Regions from separate parts of the Bacillus sp. TCT6 genome, predicted to be linked through region 2. Evidence: riboswitches for the same ligand, from Rfam matches in the RefSeq annotation. Region 2 holds a riboswitch; the other holds the start of a gene.
The links. Region 2 has a riboswitch for cyclic di-AMP ahead of AC0ONG_RS02385 (hypothetical protein). Riboswitches for the same ligand answer to the same signal wherever they lie in the genome.

Region 1 (3,422 bases), 1.0 Mb from region 2:
TAGTAAACGGAAAAAACAATTAGAGGAAAGAGGACTTGTAATCCGAAGTGTTAACGGGGATTTTTCCTTCCAACCGAAATTAATAACGAAAGAAGAGAGAACTTCTCCATTTGATGTCATTTTATTTTCAACAAAAGCGTATCACTTAAACGAGGCTATTCAAGATTTGAAGCCGTTTGTTGGCGAAAATACTGTAATCATTCCATTGTTAAATGGTATCGCTCATTTATCACTACTACAAAAAGAATTCGGCGAAGAAAAAGTAATTGGCGGTTTATGCTTTATCGAGACGACGTTAAACGATCAAGGAGAAATTGTACAAACTAGTGCTGCCAACAGACTTGTGTTTGGAGAAATTAAGTCTCAAAATTCAGAGAGAGTAAAGCATATTTCTAAAGCATTTGCAGGTACGAAGTCTAGTTTTGTTTTAAGTGAAAATATTACGCAAGATATGTGGCATAAATATTTATTTATTACTGTAATGTCAGGTGTGACAACGTTAATGCGTGCACCAATTGGACCAATCCGTGAAAGTGAAGGCGGCCGTGATTTTATCCGTAATGTGTTTGAGGAATCTGTACAAATCATGAGAGTATTAGGAGCTCCAGTAAAGGAAAATATTGCCCAGGAACATATGAAAACGATTGATAAAATTTCGTATGATATGAAGTCATCGATGCAGCGTGATATGGAAAAGGGTTCATTTATTGAAGGGAAGCACTTGCAAGGATATTTACTGGATGTAGCAGAGAAATTTTCTATAGCGGCACCATTATTAGGAACTATATATCAAAATTTAAAGGTGTATGAAGAGATGACCTTTAACAAATCTGTAATAGAATTAGATGTATGAAAAAATAAAAAAGATAGCAATATATAAGTGTATTGCTATCTTTTTTATTTTTTTGTATGACAAATCATTTATTTCTTTTCGTTCTATCTGTCAAATTTATTTCCTGTTCACGTTTACCATATAACTGATTAATTTCATTTGCTACTGCATCTAAATATGAATCGGAAAAAATAGGCTTCTTTTCTTTAGACATATGGGTCTCCTTTGTGGATTTTTTAGTATTCATTATGTATATTTCTCAGCGGATTATGCGCAATCATTTTAATTTTTTTCTTATTAAAAATTTTTGTTTACTTTTTGAAAATAAAGGAGTATTATAATCCACAGTTTCAATTTTCTAAATCGCTGAAACCGCATGGTACGGGGGACCCGTTTTTACGGATTAGTACATAATCCGATGGGGTGAATCCTTGAAAAAGGTAGGGCTACTCATAGGCCCGAATCCGACAGCTAACCTCGTAAGCGTTATATTGAGAAGGAAGGTGGAGCTTGTGCGACAAAAAAAATAATGTCTACAAGTCTATTTCGCTATGGCTTGTAGACATTTTTTGTTTTCTGAAGAAATAGTTTACTGGCTGTAACAAGCAGAAAAGTTCGTACAAAATTATTGGAGAGTGGACAGCATTGGTTTCATCTATTAAAAGATTTTTAATTGGAAGACCGTTAAAATCAACGGAGCTTGGAGAACAAAAGCTTAATAAAACGAAAGCTTTAGCTATTTTATCTTCTGACGCATTGTCATCAGTTGCTTACGGTCCAGAGCAAATTTTAATTGCTTTAGCAGGTGTTGGAGCGATCGCCTATTGGTATTCCATTCCGATCGCTGTTGGGGTATTAGTATTATTGACAGCCCTTATTTTATCTTATCGTCAAATTATTTTTGCTTATCCGCATGGCGGGGGAGCGTATGTTGTATCAAAAGAAAATTTAGGGATGAATCCAGGCTTAATTGCTGGAGGATCTTTATTAGTTGACTATATTTTAACTGTTGCGGTAAGTGTGTCCGCGGGTACAGATGCAATTACTTCTGCGTTTCCTAGCTTACATGCACATAACGTAATTATTGCGGTTATATTTGTTATATTAATTACGATATTAAATTTAAGAGGAGTAACGGAATCAGCTTCCGTGCTAGCATATCCTGTTTATTTATTCGTTTTAGCACTATTTATATTAATTGGTGTGGGCATATATAATATTTTAACTGGTCATGTTTCACCTACTTTACATGCGCCGATTGGAACACCAGTTGCAGGAATTAGTTTATTTTTATTACTAAGAGCATTTGCATCAGGTAGTTCTGCTTTAACAGGTGTTGAAGCAATTTCAAATGCAATTCCGAACTTTAAAGATCCTGCGCCAAACAATGCTGCAAAAACATTGCTTGCAATGGGTGCATTACTTGCTGTGTTATTTTCAGGAATTGTATTTTTAGCTTATTATTACGGAGTGACTCCGAGTAAAGAAGTAACAGTTGTTTCTCAAATTGCTGAACAAACATTTGGACGTAATTTCATGTACTATTTCATACAAGGTACAACAGCTTTAATATTAATTCTCGCTGCTAATACAGGCTATTCTGCATTTCCTTTATTAGCGGTTAACCTTGCAAAAGATAAATTCATACCGAGAATGTTTACGATTAGAGGAGACCGTTTAGGTTACTCAAACGGTATTATTATACTTGGAGTTGCTTCGATTATTTTAATTGTAGCTTTCCAAGGACAAACAGAACATTTAATTCCACTATATGCAGTAGGTGTATTTATTCCATTTACACTTTCTCAAACAGGGATGGTATTAAAATGGCTTCGGGAAAAACCTGAAGGATGGGCTTTAAGATTAACGGTTAATTTAATTGGTGCAGTTATTAGTTTTATCGTAATGAGCATGTTCTTTTTAACTAAATTTGCACAAGTTTGGTCGATACTTATTTTCTTACCTGCAATCATATTCTTATTCCACAGAATTAAGAAGCACTATGATGCGGTAGGTGATCAGTTAAGTTTAAAAACTTGTGAACCACTTGTTCCGATTAAGGGAAATGTAATCGTCGTTCCGGTAGCTGGTATGACTCACGTAGTAGAAAATTCATTGAACTATGCTAAGGCTCTTTCGGCAGATCAAGTTATTGCTGTATATGTTGCTTTTGACAGGGAAGAGGAAAAGAAATTTGAAGAGAAATGGAAAAAGTGGCAACCTGAAGTTAGGCTTGTTACATTACATTCTCATTATAGAAGTATTATCCAGCCGCTAACGAAGTTCATCGATACAGTGCAATATAAGGCAAGTGAATCGAATTACCGCGTTACGGTCGTTATACCACAGTTCATTCCAAAAAAAGGTTGGCATAACATTCTTCATAATCAATCCAGTTTACTCATACGTGCGTATTTACTTTATAAAAGAAATGTTGTTATTACGACAGTTCCATATCATTTGAAAAAATAAGAAGATTTTTTTAGGATAGCTTCGTGAAAATGAAGCTATCCTTTTTGTGTATATGCTATGCATAATTGCATATGGGCTCGAAAATTATATTTATATAATTTTATCAGTTATTTTCAAG
Region 2 (3,422 bases):
ATTATATCACCTGCTGTATCTCTTGTCGTTTCTCATCAAGTAACAGAAGCTCTTAAACTGTTAGTAGAAGATTACGAATCACTTCGAGATGGGCTTGTATCGTTTGATATGTGGAAGAATGAGTATTTATGTATGAATGTACAAAAGCTTCGCCAGCATAATTGTCCTTCATGTGGAGAGAATGCATTGTATCCATATTTAAATAAAGAGAACACATCAAAAACAGCAGTTTTATGCGGACGAAATACAGTTCAAATTAGACCACCTCATAAAGAAGAAATAAATTTTGAACAATATAAAGAGTTGCTGGAAGGTCGCGTGAATGATTTAAATGTAAATCCATATTTATTATCATTTTCTGTTGAAGACAAGAGGTTAGTCGCCTTTAAAGATGGCCGTGTGCTCGTACATGGAACGAAAGATATAAGCGAAGCAAAAACGATTTATCATCGCTATTTTGGATAGAAAAGGATGAGTGGGATGAAAGTGAATAAAGCTTTAACAATTGCAGGGTCTGATAGCGGCGGTGGTGCTGGAATTCAGGCAGATTTAAAAACATTCCAAGAGCTTGGTGTATACGGAATGACGGCTATTACGGCAATTACTGCTCAAAACACGCTTGGCGTTCAAGGGGTATATCCTGTTCCTTTAGAAGGTATTACAGAACAGCTGAATTCAATTGGTACGGATTTAACACCAGATGCAGTGAAACTAGGAATGTTATTTAGTAGTGAAATAATTCAAATTGTTGCAGAACAAATTAAAAAATTTGGCTGGAATAATATTGTGCTAGATCCCGTTATGATCGCAAAAGGCGGTGCATCATTATTACAGCAAGAAGCAGTTCATGCATTACAAGAATATTTATTACCAGTAGCAACCGTTATAACACCGAATGTTCCAGAAGCAGAAGTGTTAACTGGGATGGAGATTCATAATGTTGAAGATAGTAAGGAAGCTGCAAAAGTATTGCACAAATTAGGTGCTAAATATGTGCTTATGAAGGGCGGACATGCAGAATATCAAGGTAATGAAGTAATTGATTTCCTCTTTGATGGAGAAGAATTTATTGAGTTTAGAAGCGAGCGAATTCCTTCAAAGCAAACGCACGGAAGTGGGTGCACATTTGCTTCAGCGGTTACAGCAGGACTTGCGAAAGGATACTCAATTGAAGATGCTGTTCAAGAAGCAAAACGATTTATTAGTATAGCAATTGAAGAGCCATTGAATATTGGTAGTGGTCATGGACCGACGAATCATTTTGCGTATAAAGTGAATAGAACGCGTGTATAGATAAGTGAAAAGCCAGTTTTATAACTGGCTTTTTTTCTGTTTACTTTTTCAAAATACAGGAGTAATATATCAGCCAGAATATATTTTTTTGTAAACGCTGAGTCCAATTATATGGAGCGGAGGAACCAATTTGTGCGTCTGCACTAGGGGTGAATCTTTCAACTTTGAAAGTAGGGCTACTCTCAAAGTCCGAATCCGACAGCTAACTTCGTAAGCGTCTTGAGAGAGGACGGTGCCATGATGGATACATCACTTCATCGATCTGATTAGTATAGGGGAATATCAATCTATGTTTGATTTCTTTTATACTAAGGAGGATGAGGTACATGGAACTAACACTTATTTGTGTGGGAGAAGAAAGTAAGGTAGATAGTTTAAGAGATCTAGTATCATTTCAACATGAGTTAATTATTTTTACGGCAAATGAAGAGATAGCGGCTGAAGTTAGGAATTGTGGGTTTGATTGGACTTATAGTTGCAGTAAGGAGCAGGACTTTACTAGTATTTTTGAGTGTATTAAGAAGGTGATTTTACTAGGGGATGAGCTTCCAATCGTTAGTTTTTTCACAGAACACATTCGCTTTTCTTTTCAAGCACCTATTACTGTTGTTACAAGGAATAAACGATATCCAGCGAGGCTCTATGAAACAATTGGAGCTAAGTTTGTCGTGTTTACAAATTGTGATAATATTTCTTTTTTATTTTTTGAATAGAGCGGGGGAAGAAATGATGAAGGTACTATTACTTGGAGATATAGCAAATCGTTGGGCAGTATCGGTAGAGCGAGTTCAAGAATTGGTTCAGATTGATCCCCTTTTTCCAGGGCCGTATATTATATTACCATCAAAAGATGCTTTGTATTTAGAGGTGGATATTACCGAATATGAGCAGCTACATGCAGAATTGTCACAGGTTTATATTCGCGGGAGAAATTTACGTGCTTTTTTACGAGGAGAATAAATAGTGAAATAAAAAGAGCGAATGCTAAGTGCAACAAGCTATGCACTTTATGTCATTCGCTCTTTTTATTTCGTATTGAAAAGATCATTTCTGTGAAAATGAAAGAAAAGACGAGTAAATAGATGAAAGAATATTAATAATACTCAATGTAAGCGTTTAAATAGATGGATATTTTCTTATTTTCAGTAATTTACCCCTTTACAAGTGAAATATAGAGGAGTATATTTACTCTCATAAATCATTCATAAAATTTCCAAAAAAACCTAAAATCGCTGAGTTCCAGAAATGGAGCGGGGGAACCAATTTTGTGCATCGTCACTTGGGGTGAATCTTTCAGTTTTGAAAGTAGGGCTACTCTTTAGGCCCGAATCCGACAGCTAACCTCGTAAGCGTTTAGAGAGGAGGTTTACTTTTTGTTGTTCATTTTTTGAACACTGAGTAGAGCTCAGTGTTCTTTTTTAATATTTAAATGGTAAATTTTAACAAAATGAAGAGAGGGATAGTTATGTTAGATGTTGTAATGGTCGGGATTTTTATTTTATTAGTTGCATCGATGGCAAGTCTTGCAAGTTGGTCAGATAAAGTTGTGAAAGAAGGAAAGCAATCATGATGATTGTCTTATCGGTTATAGTCGCAGCAATTACAGTGTATTTAGTGTATGCATTATTAAATCCAGAGAAGTTTTAATTAGGGGGAATCATTCATTATGATTTGGGTTGCAGTCATTATTACAATGCTCTTGTTTATTTTAGTAGCAAAGCCAATGGGGATTTATTTAGAAAAAGCTTTTCAAGGTAGCAAAATGCTAGATAAAGTATTCGGCCCTTTTGAAAAACTTATTTTTAAAATTACGGGTGTAAAAGAATACAATCAAACGTGGAAACAGTACGCATTATCATTAGTTTTACTCAATGGATTTATGATTGTTGTCGTATATTTCATTTTCAGATTACAAGGTGTGTTGCCGCTAAATCCAGCACATATTGAAGGAATGGAGCCTACGCTCGCTTTTAATACAGCAATTAGTTTTATGGCTGATACAAACTTACAGCATTATAGCGGTGAAAATGGTTTATCTTATTTATCACAATTAATCGGAATTACATTTTTAATGTTTGCAGCACCGGCAACGACATTAGCACTCGTTATGGCATTTATAAGAGGGCTCG

Region 1: linked by a shared signal. The riboswitch ahead of AC0ONG_RS07765 (APC family permease) and the one ahead of AC0ONG_RS02385 (hypothetical protein) in region 2 are both predicted to bind cyclic di-AMP.

Annotation. Positions count from the first base shown of each region.
Region 1 is NZ_JBVYHX010000001.1:1,517,981-1,521,402, forward strand. Features, by position in the region: gene panE (2-dehydropantoate 2-reductase) at 1-853, shown strand, start outside; gene AC0ONG_RS07760 (hypothetical protein) at 918-1,046, opposite strand; cyclic di-AMP (ydaO/yuaA leader) riboswitch at 1,187-1,333, shown strand; gene AC0ONG_RS07765 (APC family permease) at 1,478-3,304, shown strand.
Region 2 is NZ_JBVYHX010000001.1:493,486-496,907, forward strand. Features, by position in the region: gene thiF (thiazole biosynthesis adenylyltransferase ThiF) at 1-465, shown strand, start outside; gene thiD (bifunctional hydroxymethylpyrimidine kinase/phosphomethylpyrimidine kinase) at 481-1,293, shown strand; cyclic di-AMP (ydaO/yuaA leader) riboswitch at 1,379-1,526, shown strand; gene AC0ONG_RS02385 (hypothetical protein) at 1,620-2,006, shown strand; gene AC0ONG_RS02390 (hypothetical protein) at 2,020-2,253, shown strand; cyclic di-AMP (ydaO/yuaA leader) riboswitch at 2,514-2,659, shown strand; gene AC0ONG_RS02395 (SipW-dependent-type signal peptide-containing protein) at 2,759-2,863, shown strand; gene kdpF (K(+)-transporting ATPase subunit F) at 2,863-2,940, shown strand; gene kdpA (potassium-transporting ATPase subunit KdpA) at 2,960-3,422, shown strand, end outside.